DNA from 2 places in the Streptomyces sp. NPDC027189 genome. Region 1 is predicted to be linked to the other one. Evidence: riboswitches for the same ligand, from Rfam matches in the RefSeq annotation. Region 1 holds a riboswitch; the other holds the start of a gene.

Region 1 (8,119 bases):
ACCGGCAGCTCGACTATTGGGCGCGGACCGGTCTGGTCGAGCCGAGTGTGCGGCCCGCCTACGGGTCGGGCACGCAGCGCCTCTACAGCTTCAGGGACGTGGTCGTCCTGAAGATCGTCAAGCGGTTCCTCGACACCGGGGTGTCGCTGCAGAACATTCGTACCACCGTCCAGCACCTCAGGGAGCGCGGCTTCCGGGACCTGGAGCGGATGACACTGATGAGCGACGGCGCGACGGTCTACGAGTGCACGTCCCCCGATGACGTCCACGCCCTGCTCCAGGGTGGCCAGGGGGTCTTCGGGATCGCCGTGGGTGTGGTGTGGCGGGACGTCGAGAGCGCGCTCTCGCAGCTGCATGGAGAGCGCGTGGACACGGGCGAGACGCTCCTCGGGCACAACCCCGCCGACGAGCTGGCGAGACGGCGCAACCGGGCCGTCTGAGGCCCGGGCGGGGCCGCAGAGGAGTCGGCCGGGGCGGGCGAGGTCCACGGGCGCGGGCCGAACCGGGGCATTGTCAGTGGCGTAGGGCAGCATCGGAGATGTGAGAACCGCGCCCACGATCCTGCATCTCGACATGGATGCCTTCTTCGCCTCGGCGGAGCAGGCATCCAAGCCGAGCCTGCGCACGAAAGCGGTCGTCGTGGGCGGACTCGGGCCGCGCGGAGTCGTCGCCACCGCCTCGTACGAGGCCCGCGTCTTCGGAGTGCACTCGGCGATGCCGATGGCCCAGGCGCGCCGGCTCGCGCCGAACGCCGCGTATCTGGTTCCGCGCTTCGGGCTCTACCGCGAGGTCAGCGAGCAGGTGATGGGGCTGCTGCGGGCCCTGTCGCCGCTCGTGGAGCCGCTGAGCCTGGACGAGGCCTTCGTGGACCTGGAGGCGGGGGGAACGGCCTGGGACGAGGGCTCGGCGCGGCTGGCAGGGGTGAAGCTGCGCGCGGACATCCGGGCCGTCACGGGGCTCACGGGATCGGTGGGGCTCGCCGCTTCCAAGATGCTCGCGAAGATCGCCTCGGAGCAGGCCAAGCCCGACGGTCTCGTGCTGATAGAGCCGGGGACCGAGCGCGCGCTGCTGGGGCCGATGTCGGTGCGGACGCTGCCGGGCGTGGGGCCCGCGACCGGGGACCATCTGCGGCGTGCCGGGATCACCACGGTCGACGAGATCGCCGAGGCCGGCGAGGACGAGCTCGTACGGCTGCTGGGGAAGGCGCATGGGCATGCGCTGTACGGGATGGCGCTGGCCCACGACGAGCGGCCCGTGGTGGCCGAGCGGGAGGCCAAGTCGGTGTCGGTCGAGGACACGTACGACGTGGACATCCATGACCGCGTGCGGGTCGGTCTGGAGGTGCAGCGGCTCGCCGACCGGTGTGTGCGGCGACTGCGCGGAGCCGGGCTGTCGGGGCGGACCATCGTCCTGAAGGTGCGCAGGTACGACTTCTCGACGCTGACCCGGTCCGAGACGCTGCGGGGGCCCACGGACGACCCCACGGTCGTACGGGAGGCCGCCGCGCGGCTTCTGGAGGCGGTGGACACTACCGGTGGCGTACGACTGCTGGGTGTGGGCGTGACCGGGCTGGCCGACTACACGCAGGAGGACCTGTTCGCACAGGCGCAGGCGCAGGCCGCCGCGGGGGAGCCGGCGGTCCAGGAGCATTCCGCGGAGGAGGCGCCGGAGGAGTTCGCCGAGGAGCATGTGCCGCCCGCCGAGCGGCGGTGGCCCGCGGGGCACGACGTACGGCATGCCGAGTACGGGCACGGGTGGGTGCAAGGCAGCGGCCTCGGGCGGGTCACGGTGCGGTTCGAGACGCCGTACTCCGAGCCCGGGCGCGTACGGACGTTCCGCACCGACGATCCGGAGCTGGAGCCGGCGGAGCCGCTGCCTCTGGTGGAGCGAAGACCGGGGGTTCCGGGGCCCCAGGTTGCGGACCCCGGACCTCAGGCGTCCTCCGTGCCCGCGAGTCGGCCGAAGTCGCGGTCTGGCGGGGGCGGAGGGGGCGCCACGTCGAGACCGTAGTGGTGGTACAGCTGGAGTTCCTGCTCGGGGGAGAGGTGGCGTCCGACGCCGAAGTCGGGGGCGTCCTTGATCAGGGCTCGGTCGAAGGGGATGCGAAGAGTGCCCTCGACGAGTTCACTGGGCTCCAGTGGCACGAAGGCGTCCCTGCTGAACAGGCCCGTGCGTATGGCCGCCCACTCCGGGATCCCGGTCGCGTCGTCGAGGTAGACCTCGTCGATCGTGCCGATCTTGGTGCCATTGCGGTCGAACGCCTTGCGGCCGATCAGGTTGCGCGGATCGATGTCGGTCTGCACGGGCCCTCCTCTTGGTCGCAACTCATCCGTAAGCACTACAAAAGAGCACATTCAGGAAGGCGGCCACTCGAAGGCTCGGGTCTTGTCCTCGCTGGTAGGCTGGCAGGCGGCTGCTGACCCCGTGCGGGAGAGTCCTCCAGACTTCATCGGAGGCGCCGAAGGAGCAAATCCTCCCCGGAATCTCTCAGGCTCACGTACCGCACGGACGAGGTCACTCTGGAAAGCAGGGCGGGTGTCGATGGCCTCCGCTCTCACCGACGGTGAAAACCGGGTCGTCAGCGGACGGTCCGGTGAAGCTCTCAGGTTGAGATGACAGAGGGGGAGGCCGTCGGGGTGCCCGTGCCGGGGTGCCCCTCGAAGGTCGCGTCAGACCAGGAGGCCTCCGCCATGACCGCCCATCGCATTCCGCTCACCGAGCTCGAACAGGGAATCCCCTTCGAGCAGCGCCACATCGGGCCCGACTCCGAGGCACGGGCCAAGATGCTCGCGCAGGTCGGGTACGGCTCGCTCGACGAGCTGACGGCCGCCGCGGTCCCGGACGTCATCAAGAACGCCGATGCCCTGGACCTGCCGGGCGCGCGCACCGAGGCGGAGGTGCTGGCCGAGCTGCGCTCCCTCGCGGACCGCAACCAGGTGCTCGACTCGATGGTCGGCCTCGGTTACTACGGCACGTTCACGCCGCCGGTGATCCTGCGCAACGTCATGGAGAACCCGGCCTGGTACACCGCGTATACGCCGTACCAGCCGGAGATCTCGCAGGGCCGTCTCGAGGCGCTGCTGAACTTCCAGACCGTGGTGGCCGAGCTGACCGGGCTGCCGACCTCCGGTGCCTCGCTGCTCGACGAGGGCACCGCCGCCGCCGAGGCGATGGCGCTGTCCCGGCGCATGGGCAAGAACAAGAAGGGTCTGTTCCTGGTCGACGCGGACGCGCTGCCGCAGACCATCGCCGTCATCGAGACCCGCGCCGAGCCGACCGGCGTCGAGGTCGTCGTCGCGGACCTCAGCGAGGGCATCCCCGCCGGGATCGCCGAGCGCGAGATCAACGGCGTACTGATCCAGTACCCGGGCGCCTCCGGTGCCGTACGTGACCTCAAGCCGATCGTCGAGCAGGCGCACGGGCTGGGGGCGGTCGTCACCGTCGCCGCCGACCTGCTCGCCCTGACCCTGCTCACCTCGCCCGGCGAGCTCGGCGCCGACATCGCGGTCGGTACGACGCAGCGCTTCGGTGTGCCGATGGGCTTCGGCGGGCCGCACGCCGGATACATGGCGGTGCGCGAGACCTTCGCGCGCAGTCTTCCGGGCCGACTCGTCGGTGTGTCCGTCGACGCGGACGGGCACAAGGCGTACCGCCTCGCCCTGCAGACGCGTGAGCAGCACATCCGCCGTGAGAAGGCGACCAGCAACATCTGTACGGCTCAGGTGCTGCTCGCCGTGATGGCCGGCATGTACGCCGTCTACCACGGTCCCGAGGGCCTGAGGACCATCGCGCGGCGTACGCACCGGTACGCCACGATCCTCGCCGCGGGTCTGACGGCGGGCGGGGTCGAGGTCGTGCACGGCGCGTACTTCGACACGCTCACCGTGCGGGTGCCGGGCAAGGCCGCTGAAGCCGTCGCCGCTGCGCGCGAGGGCGGTGTCAACCTCCACCTCGTGGACGCCGACCAGGTGTCGATCGCCTGCGACGAGACCACCACGCGCAAGCAACTGGCCGCCGTATGGACCGCGTTCGGCGTCGAGGGTGACGTCGAGGCGCTGGACGCGACGGCGCAGGACACGCTGCCGGCCGCGCTGCTGCGCACCGACGGCTACCTCGCGCACCCGGTCTTCCACCAGCACCGCTCCGAGACCGCGATGCTGCGCTACCTGCGCAAGCTCTCCGACCGCGACTACGCGCTCGACCGCGGCATGATCCCGCTGGGCTCCTGCACGATGAAGCTCAACGCGACCACGGAGATGGAGCCGGTCACCTGGCCCGAGTTCGGTCAGATGCACCCCTTCGCGCCCGCCGAGCAGGCGCAGGGCTACCTCACGCTCATCGATGAGCTGGAGGAGCGGCTCGCCGAGGTCACCGGCTACGACAAGGTCTCGCTCCAGCCGAACGCCGGTTCGCAGGGCGAGCTGGCCGGTCTGCTGGCCGTGCGTGGCTACCACCGCGCCAACGGCGACGAGCAGCGCACCGTCTGCCTCATCCCGTCCTCCGCGCACGGCACGAACGCCGCGAGCGCCGTGATGGCCGGCATGAAAGTCGTGGTCGTGAAGACCTCGGACGACGGCGAGATCGACGTCGAGGACCTGCGCGCCAAGATCGAGCAGTACCGCGACGAGCTGGCCGTGCTGATGATCACGTACCCCTCGACGCACGGTGTGTTCGAGGAGCATGTCGCCGACATCTGCGCGCAGGTGCACGAGGCGGGCGGTCAGGTCTACGTCGACGGCGCCAACCTCAACGCGCTGGTGGGCCTCGCCAAGCCGGGCCACTTCGGCGGTGACGTCTCGCACCTCAACCTGCACAAGACGTTCTGCATCCCGCACGGCGGCGGCGGTCCGGGCGTCGGCCCGGTCGGTGTGCGCGCGCACCTGGCGCCGTACCTGCCGAACCACCCGCTGCAGCCCGCGGCCGGTCCCGAGACCGGCGTCGGCCCGATCTCGGCCGCTCCCTGGGGCTCCGCGGGCATCCTGCCGATCTCGTGGGCGTACGTCCGGCTCATGGGCGGCGAGGGCCTCAAGCGGGCCACGCAGGTGGCGGTGCTGTCCGCCAACTACATCGCCAAGCGCCTGGAGCCGCACTACCCGGTGCTGTACACCGGTCCGGGCGGGCTCGTCGCGCACGAGTGCATCATCGACCTGCGCCCGCTGACCAAGGCGACCGGCGTCAGCGTCGACGACATCGCCAAGCGCCTGATCGACTACGGCTTCCACGCGCCGACGATGTCGTTTCCGGTGGCCGGCACGCTGATGATCGAGCCGACCGAGTCCGAGGACCTGGGCGAGCTCGACCGGTTCTGTGACGCGATGATCGCGATCCGCGCGGAGATCGAGAAGGTCGGCTCGGGCGAGTGGGCGGCGGATGACAACCCGCTGCGGGGCGCACCGCACACGGCCGCCGCGCTCGGCGGGGACTGGGAGCACGCGTACACGCGTGAGGAGGCCGTCTTCCCGGCCGGTGTCTCGGCCGCGGACAAGTACTGGCCGCCGGTGCGCCGCATCGACCAGGCGTACGGCGACCGGAACCTGGTCTGCTCCTGCCCGCCGCTGGACGCCTACGAGGGTTGATCAGCGCTGAGGACTTGGACGCCTACGGGGAGTAGTCACCCTCGGACATGCGTCGGGGCCGGTTCGGAGAGTATGTCTCCGGGCCGGCCCCTCTTATGTCTGGGTGGCTCGCTGGCGAGGCCACCCGGTTGTGCGGCTCAGGCGGCCGTCATCACGTGCTCGCTGCCCATGGGGCGGTGCGGGGCGATGATCTGGCCGTCCGGCAGGAGCTCACCGGTGTCCTCGAAGAGCAGAACGCCGTTGCACAGCAGGCTCCATCCCTGCTCCGGGTGGTGCGCCATGAGACGGGCGGACTCCCGGTCGGCTGATTCGGCTGACGGACACGGTGGCTGGTGCTGGCACATGGATGGGATCTTTCGCTGGGTTGAGATGTGAGTGATGGCTGTGGTGTCTGTCCCGCGGCTCGATGTGTTCATGGCCGCCCCCCGTTGGTGTGTGGTCTGGAACCCAGTGTTGCCCTACGGGCGTCAATCCGCAGGGATTTAGCGGCACCGCTTCTCACAGGTTGATGACGCATCACCCGCGCGGTCGGTTCATTCCAATTGCACTGTCCCTTCGGGTGGTTCGAGGTGGCCGAATGGGGCTAGTCCGGTCGGGGTGAGCAGCACGTTTTCCCTCGTACGAGCGGGGTGCGGCCCTAATGAGCACAGTGCCCCGCGGCCGAATGAACGGCGGCGGGGCACGGATGTTTCGCCTGTGCGGGACTTATGCCGGGACCTCCGCGGGGGAGCCCAGCAGCGGGGCACGCGTGACCCGGTGGGTGAGGACCGGCAGCAGTTCGGCGACGCGGTGCGGGCGGTGCGCGGCGATGCCGGGCGGGGCGGGCGCAAGCGGGACCAGGAGGTCGGTGGCGGCCGGGTGGCCGGTGGCGCCGTCCGCGGCGCAGTCGCCGTGCAGCCAGAGCGTGAGCATGTAGAGCTCGGGCACGGACAACAGGCGTGCCTGGTACGGCTGCTGCATGGTCTCGGCCTGGCGCAGGGCGCGTTCGGTGGCGGTGATGTACGGGCCCTCGAAGAAGCGCGAGAAGGCCCAGCCGTCAGGGGTCAGCATGGTGTCGGCTGCGGCCACCGAGCGGTCCCCGCAGCGGATCAGGAAACGCCACCCGGCGAGCCGGGTGGCGGAGGCGCCCGCGGGCGTGATCCGGTCCAGGACATGCACCGGCAGCGGGAGTTCGGGCGTGACGGGTCCCTGGGCCAGGCGCAGGGACGGAGTGCGCGCCTCGCGGACAGCGGTGGGGGAACCGAGTGCCGTGAGGACCGTGCGCAGGGCGGGCGCGGGAGCCGGGGGTACGTGCAGCGGCATGGTGGGTCGCCTCTCATTCGACAGGCACAGTGGCGCGAGGGCGGGGGCGGACGGCGCTGTCAGCTCTCGGGGTCAGAAGGGCGAGAGGTCTGGATCTGCCGACAGGATGTCGCTGCCGTACGTCATCTTGACGACACGACCTAGGACCGCGAGCGCCAACTCTCTGCCTCGTTTGCGGAGTTTATACGACACGTCTTCAGACGGTGTTTCGTCTACCCGTCCCGAATATGAAGAACAAGGCACTATTCGGTCGGCGAAACGCGAGGTTCATCCCGATTCCGCGGCGGCGTGCCGCGATGACCTCGGAATGCTTCGCCGAAGCGGTCGGCCGATTCTCGTCGGCGTTTTTCACGAGATCATGTCGGGCTGAAACTTGCACATTGCATCATGCCCCGTGAATGTGCCGCGGGTACCCGGGTACAGAGTAGCGGGCGGAGCGTGTGTCCAGGGCGTTATCGATCGCGTTGCCTGGGCATCATCCCCCGTGACCCGGGACGCCAGGGGCCGGAGCATCGGCCTGCCCATCCGAGGAGGGACACTTCGATGGGGGAGAAGGTCGTGGCAGGGCCGTTCGACCTGTCCGATCGGCAGCGCTACCGCGGCAAGCTCCGGCAGTGTCTGACGGGGCTGGAGCGGCTGCTGGAGGAGAAGCGGTTCGATCGTCCGCAGAATCTCATGGGGCTGGAGATCGAGCTGAATCTCGCAGGGCCCGACGGCATGCCCAGAATGATGAACGCGCAGGTACTCGAAAGGATTGCGAGCCGCGATTTCCAAACAGAACTCGCCATGTTCAACCTGGAAGTCAACATAGCCCCCCATCGATTGGGCGGCCGGGTATTCGACCGGCTCGCCGAGGAGCTGCGCACCTCACTCGGGTACGCCCATCGGAAAGCGAGCGAAGTCGACGCCGGAATCGTGATGATCGGCATTCTGCCGACCCTTGGCCAGAACGACCTGGTCTCCTCGAACTTGTCGGACGTCGACCGCTACACCCTGCTCAACGACCAGATCGTGGCCGCCCGCGGCGAGGACTTCGCCCTCGACATCGACGGTGTGGAGCGCCTTGTCTGTACGTCGAGGTCCATCGCGCCCGAAGCCGCCTGCACCTCCGTGCAGTTGCATCTGCAGGTCACCCCGGGCCGCTTCGCGGACGTGTGGAACGCGGCGCAGGCGGTGGCCGCCGCACAGATCGCGGTGGGCGCCAACTCGCCGTTCCTGTTCGGGCGTGAGCTGTGGCGCGA
Region 2 (8,119 bases), on a different contig from region 1:
CGTCTGCGGCGCCGCGACCAGGTAGTCGAACTCCTGGAAGGCCTGGTTCAGGTGGAAGACGATGGTGGTGTCGTCCGGCGTCTCGATCGACGACAGGCCCTTGGCGCTCTTGTCCTTGTAGGGGCCCTTGTACTTGTCGCCGCCGGCCATGAACTGCTGGAAGTAGTTCGGGCCGAGGGAGAGCACGTCACGCGCGAAGTTCGAGCGCTCGACGGCGTACTTGACGTCCTTCGACGTGATCGCCGAGCCGTCCTGGTACTTCAGGCCCGTACGCAGCTTGTACGTCCAGGTCTTGCCGCCGTCGCTCGGGACGCCCTTGCTCGCGGCGAGGTCCGGGACGAGGGTGTTGCCCTTCTCGCCGGCGCCGGGCTGGAACGTCATCAGCGGGCGGGCGTACAGCCGGCTGAAGTTGTACATGTACGCGTAGTACGTGTTGCCCGGGTCGAAGGAGTCCGGGACATCGGACAGCTCGTAAGTGACCGTGCCCCCCTTCTTCGTGGAGGCGTTGACGACATCCTTGGTCGCTGCGTTGGCCCCAGCTGATTTGGTGTTGTCGTCGTTCTTGTTGTCATCGGCCTTGCTGCAGCCTGCGAGAAGCAGGCTCGCGGAGCCGATGGCCGCAACTGCGGCCAGCGCTGACCTTCGCATGATGGGCGGGTTCCCCTCCATTGTCGGAAACTTGATGGGCTCTCGGTGTGCCGCCGGCCTCAGCGGCTGCGCGGGTCGAGAGCGTCGCGGAGACCGTCGCCGAGCAGATTGAACGCCAGCACGGTCACGAAGATGGCGAGGCCAGGCACGATCATGTACTGCGGGTCGACCTCGTAGAAGGTGACCGCTTCCCTGAGCATGCCGCCCCAGGACGCCTGCGGGGGCTGGATACCGACCCCGAGGAAGCTCAGGGACGCCTCGAAGAGGATGTTGGTCGGGATGAGCAGCGTCGAGTAGACGATGATCGGGCCGACCAGGTTGGGCAGCAGCTCCCGGAAGAGGATGTACGGGCCCTTGGCGCCCATGCCCCGGGAGGCGTCCACGAATTCCCGCTCGCGCAGGGCGAGGGTCTGGCCTCGCACGATCCGGCCCAGGTAGGGCCAGTTGAAGAAGCCGATGACGAAGATCAGCACGCTCAGGTGGAGCGGGAGCCCTTCGAGGCCGAACGCGCCGCCCTGCAGGGTGGCGGAGATGGAGATGGCGAAGAGCAGGAGGGGGAAGGCGAGGAAGGTGTCCATCAGGCGGCTGATGATCGAGTCGACCCGGCCGCCGTAGTAGCCCGCGACGACGCCCAGGATCGCGCCGATCACGTTCGACAGGATCGTGGCGCCGAAGGCGACCACCAGCGACACCCAGGAGCCCTCCAGGATGCGAGTGGCGATGTCGCGCCCGAACTTCGGGTCCACACCCAGCGGGTGGTCCCCACTCATCCCGCCCATGCCGCCCTTGGGCAGCGAGGTGTTCGGGTCGATCAGCTCCTGGTGGAACGCGTTCGGGTCCAGCCCGAACATCGCCTGGATGGGCCGCGCGAGCACGGCCACCAGGATGAGCAGCACGACAATGACACCGCCGGCGACCGCCACCTTGTCGCGCTTGAAGCGCGTCCAGGCGATCTGTCCCAGGGAACGGCCCTCGATCTGCCCCTTGTCGACACCGGCAAGCACGGCCTCCGGCTGTGCTTCCGTTGCCGCCCCGGTGGTCTCGATCGGTGCGGTCACAGTGACCCGACCCCTCTGACCGGTGGTGACCGGCCTACGCCCGCCGCTGTCTGCGGCTTGGTTCACTTGCATGCCGGGAGGGACCGCAGATGGTGCGGAGTGGTTTCCCGGCTGATCCTTCGACTTGCACTCGCTCACAGGATCGATGACCCCATGTCTGACAGGGGAGTCTTCAGTGCCCGCACGATCACGTGCCAGGCCTGACGGAGAAAGTATGCGCAACCGTGATGCGCTCAAGGGGATTCCGTTATCCGAACAGTGGGTAACGCGGGCCGGACGGGGGGCAATTGGGTCGAAAAGACCCAAGAGGCACCCTTTCGGTATGCATCATCCGCAATGCGGACATTTGACCCTTACGCTCCCTCCCGCGCAGGTCAGCCGCGAGGCGCGGGGCGCGACACGGCCGCACGAGGTCATGATGACAGCCGGGCCCGATCCGGGATCCCCGGGCCCCGGTCCCGCGGTCAGTAGCCGCCGCGGGCCGGCGGATAGCCGTAGCCGCCGGCCATCGGTGCCTGCGCCGGAGCCGCGTGCGCCTCGCGGTCGTAGAACGGCCGGGCGTTGGCCCGCAGCCACATCGCCACCGGGTCGTACTCGTCGGACATCGCGACGGTCGAGACGGGCAGCCCGTCCGGGACCGCGCCGATGGACTGCTGCATCATCGCGCGCACCGAGTCGACGGCGGGCGGCGAAGTGTCGTACACGTCAAGGCCGATGGCCAGATACGGCGCCCCGAGCGCGGGCTGCACCCAGGCGCGGCGCAGCGAGCGCACGGCCGAGGTGCGGTGCGCGTTCTGCGAGAGGAGGGCGTAGAACTGCGGGATCTCGATGCCCGGTTCGGAGAGCCGGAGCGGGCCCGCGGGCTGGCGCTCCAGGCCGGTGGCGATGCGGCGCAGGTCCAGCCAGGGGATGCCGACGCCGCCGCCCGGGGCGTGCGGATTGAGCCAGAGACCGAAGTGGTCGGGGTACAGGGTGCGGGCGACGTCGAGGCCGTCGACGACCTCGTACGAGCGGTTCCAGCCGCTGGCCGAGAGCTCCTGGGCGGAGGTGACACAGGGCGCGTAACCGAAGCCGTCCACCTCCATGTTCCCGTACTGGGCGTCCGGAGAACCGGCCTGGCCGTGCCAGAGGAGCATCCAGATCTGGCCGGACGACGGGGTCGCGAGCGCGCGAAGGAGCGCCTCGTAGGCGTCGTAGCGCCCGGGCGTCACCTGGCGCAGCATGTGCTCGACCTGCCCGGCCGCGGTGCTGCTGGCGCTCACCTGTACCGCCCCTTCGAGAAGTTGCCCCGGATATGAAACCAGCTTAAGTGGAGCCGCCGACAGCAGCCGCGCAAGAGCTCGGGACTTGATGTCGTCTCGCGGCTGCGGGCCGACCGTGGTTCCTCGTGCCCACGCGGCGGAGCCGCATAGGTCACAGCCCCGCGCCCAAGAAGGGCGCTCCTAGTGGGCCTGCTGATAAAAGGGCCGCACTTGGGCGCGCATCCAGTCGCCCACCGGGTCCTGGGCCACGTCCAGGAGGACCAGGTTCACCGGCCACCGCACCGCGACCTTGTTCAGGGCTCGGCCCAACGCCTCCATGGGGAGCGGCCGCAGGTCGCCCTCCCACTGGGAGAGTTCGACACCGATGAACATGACCGGGTCGGCGGTCTCGATACTGGCCAGGCAGCGGCGGGCGGTCAGCACGACGCCGGTCTCGGCGAACTCGGCGGAGGCGGCGGACAGGAAGTCCACCGGGTCCTCCTGCCAGTCGGGCTCGAACAGCCGCACCCGGCCGCCGCTCGCGGGCCCGTCCAGCGGGGTCCGCCCGGCCCGGCACAGCTCGGCGACGGCGAGCGGCGGCAGCGGTACGCCGACCACGCCGTCCGGGTTGACCGCGATGCCGACCTGCGGGGGCAGCCCGCGGGCGAACTCGACGGCGGGCGCGATCGTGTACGCCATGTGTCCGCCGGTGACCTGGCGGAACTGCTCCTCGGAGCTGAAGACAGGGACGTACGCCTGGCCCTCGATCTCCAGCGTGGGCAGGTCGAGCGGCCCGGACTGCGGCCCGCCGCCGTTCGGCAGGGGTACCCAGACGAAGCTGCGGCCGAGGACCTCGACGATGCGGGCACCCGCCGAGGGCACGCCGAGGGAGGCCGACAGCACCTCCTCCAGTTCGTTGCCTGGCCATCCGCCGTGCGGATGGGGGTGCGCCTGTGCCGGGAAGTCGGGGAAGTCCATCTGTCTACCGCCTGCTGTGAACCGCTGTTCGGGTGCTCCGGTGTTCCGGCTGGCAAGGTTAGTGGGCTCGTACGACCATCTCGTACGCCTGTTTCGTACGACCTTTGCCGGCATCGGCTCGTACGGTCCTTCAGCCGCCGAAGTCGATCCGGCGCAGCACGTCCGCAGCGTCCCGGTCCATGAGGACCGCCGAGCCGCAGCCCTCCGGCAGGTCGCCCTTCTCGACGGAGCGCAGCAGCCGGGTGACCGCGCCGCGGTGGCGCGCGAACGCGTACCGCGAGACGCCGCGGCCGCGCTCGCGCTGGCCCTCGAGGGCGGTTCCCGGCGTGACGTCGAGCAGCAGCAGGTGCAGCGCGCCGCCCCGGCGCCGCGCCTCGCGGGCGAGCCAGCGGCGCACCCAGGCCTGTGTACCGCAGTCGTGCACGACGACTCCGGCGCCGGAGCGCAGGGCGCGGCGCAGTCCCGCGTAGTGCGCGAGGCGGACCAGGGGGCGGTAGACCGCGTACGGCAGCCAGCGGGCCGTCCGGTCGTCCCAGCGGTCGCGGGTGTCCTGGGAGTCGATGCGCGCGCCCGTGACGGTCCGGCGCATCAGCGTCGACTTGCCGCTGCCCGGCAGCCCGGTGACCACGACGAGGTCGGACGCCCCGAAGTACAGCCCGTGCGGGCTGCGTCCCGCGCGGTCCCTGAGGTCGCGGACGACGGCCGTCGGGAGCGGGCCGCACGCCTCCCGGGCCCGGGCGCCGGGCTGCTTGGGCAGCGCGATGCCCGAGGTCGTCGCGTACGCCGAGGTCCTGTTCACCGTGATCGTCCTCCCCTTGGGTCTGGAGTCCCATCCCCGTCGAGTGTAAAGAGAAGGTAATGCGCGATGCTTCCTGTTTCCGTACTCGGACTGCCACAGGCCGGTTACAGATGCGGACTGCCGGGATCGGACGGCGCGTGCAATGATGTGCCCGCCAACTGCATACCGGCCGCTTGAATCCGCGCGGGAGAGTTCCCGGTCACGTACGACGTGCCGGGGCGCCGAAGGAGCAAGTCCCTCCCTTGAATCTCTCAGGCCCCGTTACCGCGCGGGCGAGGCACATCTGAAAAGCGGGCCGCTGACCAGTGGCTCCACCCAAGGTGCAAGTCAGGACCACCGTTTCGCGGGGTCGTGATGAACCTCTCAGGTTCCGATGACAGATGGGGAGGAACGACCTCGCCGTCATGCCTTGGGAGCCCCACCGATGAGCAGCAACGCACCCCGTCACACCGCGCTCGATGCCCTGCATCGTTCGCTCGGCGCGACGATGACCGACTTCGCGGGCTGGGACATGCCCCTGCGCTACGGTTCCGAGCGCGACGAGCACCTCGCCGTCCGCACGAAGGCCGGTCTCTTCGACCTCTCGCACATGGGCGAGATCACCGTCACCGGCCCGCAGGCGGCCGAGCTCCTGAACCACGCCCTCGTCGGCAACATCGCCTCCGTCGGCGTGGGCCGCGCCCGTTACACCATGATCTGCCAGGCGGACGGCGGCATCCTCGACGACCTGATCGTGTACCGGCTGGCCGACACCGAATACATGGTCGTCGCCAACGCCTCCAACGCGCAGGTCGTGCTCGACGCCCTGGTGGAGCGTGCCGCGGGCTTCGACGCGTCGGTGCGCGACGACCGTGACGCGTACGCGCTGATCGCCGTGCAGGGCCCCGAGTCCCCCGGCATCCTCAAGTCGCTGACCGACGCCGACCTGGACGGCCTCAAGTACTACGCGGGTCTGCCCGGCACGGTCGCGGGCGTCCCGGCGCTGATCGCGCGCACCGGCTACACCGGCGAAGACGGCTTCGAGCTGTTCGTGTCCCCTTCGGACGCCGAGAAGCTGTGGCAGGCGCTGACCGAGGCGGGCGCCCCGGTCGGGCTGGTCCCCTGCGGCCTGTCCTGCCGCGACACGCTGCGCCTGGAGGCGGGCATGCCGCTGTACGGGCATGAGCTGAGCACCTCGCTGACCCCCTTCGACGCCGGGCTCGGGCGGGTCGTGAAGTTCGAGAAGGAGGGCGACTTCGTGGGGCGTGCCGCCCTGGAGGCCGCCGCCGAGCGTGCTGCCGCGAACCCGCCACGGGTGCTCGTCGGCCTGATCGCCGAGGGCCGTCGCGTCCCGCGCGCCGGGTACCAGGTCGTCGCCGAGGGCAAGGTGATCGGCGAGATCACCTCCGGCGCCCCGTCCCCCACGCTGGGCAAGCCGATCGCGATGGCGTACGTCGACGCCGCGCACGCCGCTCCGGGCACGGCCGGAGTCGGTGTGGACATCCGGGGCAGCCACGAGCCGTACGAGGTCGTGGCGCTGCCGTTCTACAAGCGTCAGAAGTAGAGACTGAGCGCGGTCCAGACGTAGCCAAAGGCGACACCGCGCGCTTCTTCCCTGCTCACCGGCAGGTCCAGCAGTCCCCCCATTCACCAGCACTCCCCCGCGTACAGGAGAATTCAGGCCATGAGCAACCCCCAGCAGCTGCGCTACAGCAAGGAGCACGAGTGGCTGTCGGTCGCCGAGGACGGCGTCTCGACGGTCGGCATCACCGAGTTCGCGGCCAACGCGCTCGGCGATGTCGTCTACGCCCAGCTTCCGGAGGTCGGTTCCACGGTGACCGCGGGTGAGTCCTGCGGCGAGCTGGAGTCGACGAAGTCGGTCAGCGACCTGTACTCCCCGGTCAACGGCGAGATCACCGAGATCAACGAAGACGTGGTCAACGACCCGTCGCTGGTGAACTCCGCGCCCTTCGAGGGCGGCTGGCTGTTCAAGGTGCGCGTCGCGGAGGAGCCGGCCGACCTGCTCTCCGCCGACGAGTACACCGCCTTTTCCGCCGGCTGAGAGGTCGTAGAACATGTCGCTTCTGAACACGCCCCTGCATGAACTCGACCCGGACGTCGCCGCCGCCGTCGACGCCGAGCTGCACCGCCAGCAGTCCACCCTGGAGATGATCGCCTCGGAGAACTTCGCTCCGGTCGCGGTCATGGAGGCCCAGGGCTCGGTCCTGACCAACAAGTACGCGGAGGGCTACCCGGGTCGCCGCTACTACGGCGGCTGCGAGCACGTCGACGTGGTCGAGCAGATCGCCATCGACCGCATCAAGGCGCTGTTCGGCGCCGAGCACGCCAATGTGCAGCCCCACTCGGGCGCCCAGGCCAACGCTGCCGCGATGTTCGCGCTGCTCAAGCCGGGCGACACCATCATGGGTCTGAACCTCGCGCACGGCGGGCACCTGACCCACGGCATGAAGATCAATTTCTCCGGCAAGCTCTACAACGTGGTCGCGTACCACGTGAACGACGAGACCGGTCAGGTCGACATGGCCGAGGTCGAGCGCCTCGCCAAGGAGTCCAGGCCGAAGCTGATCGTGGCGGGCTGGTCGGCGTACCCGCGCCAGCTGGACTTCGCCGAGTTCCGCCGGATCGCGGACGAGGTCGGCGCGTACCTCATGGTCGACATGGCGCACTTCGCCGGCCTGGTGGCGGCGGGCCTGCACCCGAACCCGGTGCCCCACGCCCATGTCGTCACGACCACCACCCACAAGACGCTGGGCGGCCCGCGCGGTGGCGTGATCCTCTCGACGGCCGAGCTGGCCAAGAAGATCAACTCCGCGGTCTTCCCGGGTCAGCAGGGCGGTCCGCTGGAGCATGTGATCGCCGCCAAGGCCGTCTCGTTCAAGATCGCCGCCTCGGACGACTTCAAGGAGCGCCAGCAGCGCACGCTCGACGGCGCGCGGATCCTGGCCGAGCGCCTGGTCCAGGACGACGTGAAGGCCGTGGGCGTGGACGTCCTGTCGGGCGGCACGGACGTGCATCTGGTCCTGGTCGACCTGCGCAACTCCGAGCTGGACGGGCAGCAGGCCGAGGACCGCCTCCACGAGGTCGGCATCACGGTCAACCGCAACGCCATCCCGAACGACCCGCGCCCGCCGATGGTCACCTCCGGCCTGCGCATCGGCACGCCCGCCCTCGCCACCCGCGGCTTCACGGCCGAGGACTTCACCGAGGTCGCGGACATCATCGCCGAGGCGCTGAAGCCGTCCTACGACGCGGAGGCCCTCAAGTCCCGGGTGTCCGCTCTGGCCGACAAGCACCCGCTGTACCCCGGCCTGAAGTAATTTCGTACGCTTTCTGTCGTACGTTTTGGTTCGTACGGTTCCTTTCGTACGAACGTCCGGGGCACCGCGCACACTGGA

Evidence for each region. Region 1 has a riboswitch for glycine ahead of gcvP (aminomethyl-transferring glycine dehydrogenase). Riboswitches for the same ligand answer to the same signal wherever they lie in the genome.
Region 2: it holds a riboswitch for glycine, as region 1 does, so the genes downstream of both, gcvT (glycine cleavage system aminomethyltransferase GcvT) here and gcvP (aminomethyl-transferring glycine dehydrogenase) in region 1, are expected to answer to the same signal.

The regions. Positions count from the first base shown of each region.
Region 1 is NZ_JBVHRI010000024.1:8,501-16,619, forward strand. It holds gene ACZ4RZ_RS38455 (MerR family transcriptional regulator) at 1-440, shown strand, start outside; gene ACZ4RZ_RS38460 (DNA polymerase IV) at 541-2,010, shown strand; gene ACZ4RZ_RS38465 (PRC-barrel domain-containing protein) at 1,932-2,303, opposite strand; glycine riboswitch at 2,418-2,513, shown strand; gene gcvP (aminomethyl-transferring glycine dehydrogenase) at 2,691-5,576, shown strand; gene ACZ4RZ_RS38475 (DUF5999 family protein) at 5,714-5,920, opposite strand; gene ACZ4RZ_RS38480 (hypothetical protein) at 6,282-6,878, opposite strand; gene ACZ4RZ_RS38485 (glutamate-cysteine ligase family protein) at 7,422-8,119, shown strand, end outside.
Region 2 is NZ_JBVHRI010000008.1:17,524-25,642, reverse strand. It holds gene ACZ4RZ_RS20885 (ABC transporter substrate-binding protein) at 1-648, opposite strand, end outside; gene ACZ4RZ_RS20880 (ABC transporter permease) at 708-1,706, opposite strand; gene ACZ4RZ_RS20875 (enhanced serine sensitivity protein SseB C-terminal domain-containing protein) at 2,171-2,968, opposite strand; gene ACZ4RZ_RS20870 (enhanced serine sensitivity protein SseB) at 3,149-3,925, opposite strand; gene ACZ4RZ_RS20865 (AAA family ATPase) at 4,056-4,724, opposite strand; glycine riboswitch at 4,899-5,001, shown strand; glycine riboswitch at 5,002-5,114, shown strand; gene gcvT (glycine cleavage system aminomethyltransferase GcvT) at 5,149-6,267, shown strand; gene gcvH (glycine cleavage system protein GcvH) at 6,388-6,765, shown strand; gene glyA (serine hydroxymethyltransferase) at 6,779-8,041, shown strand.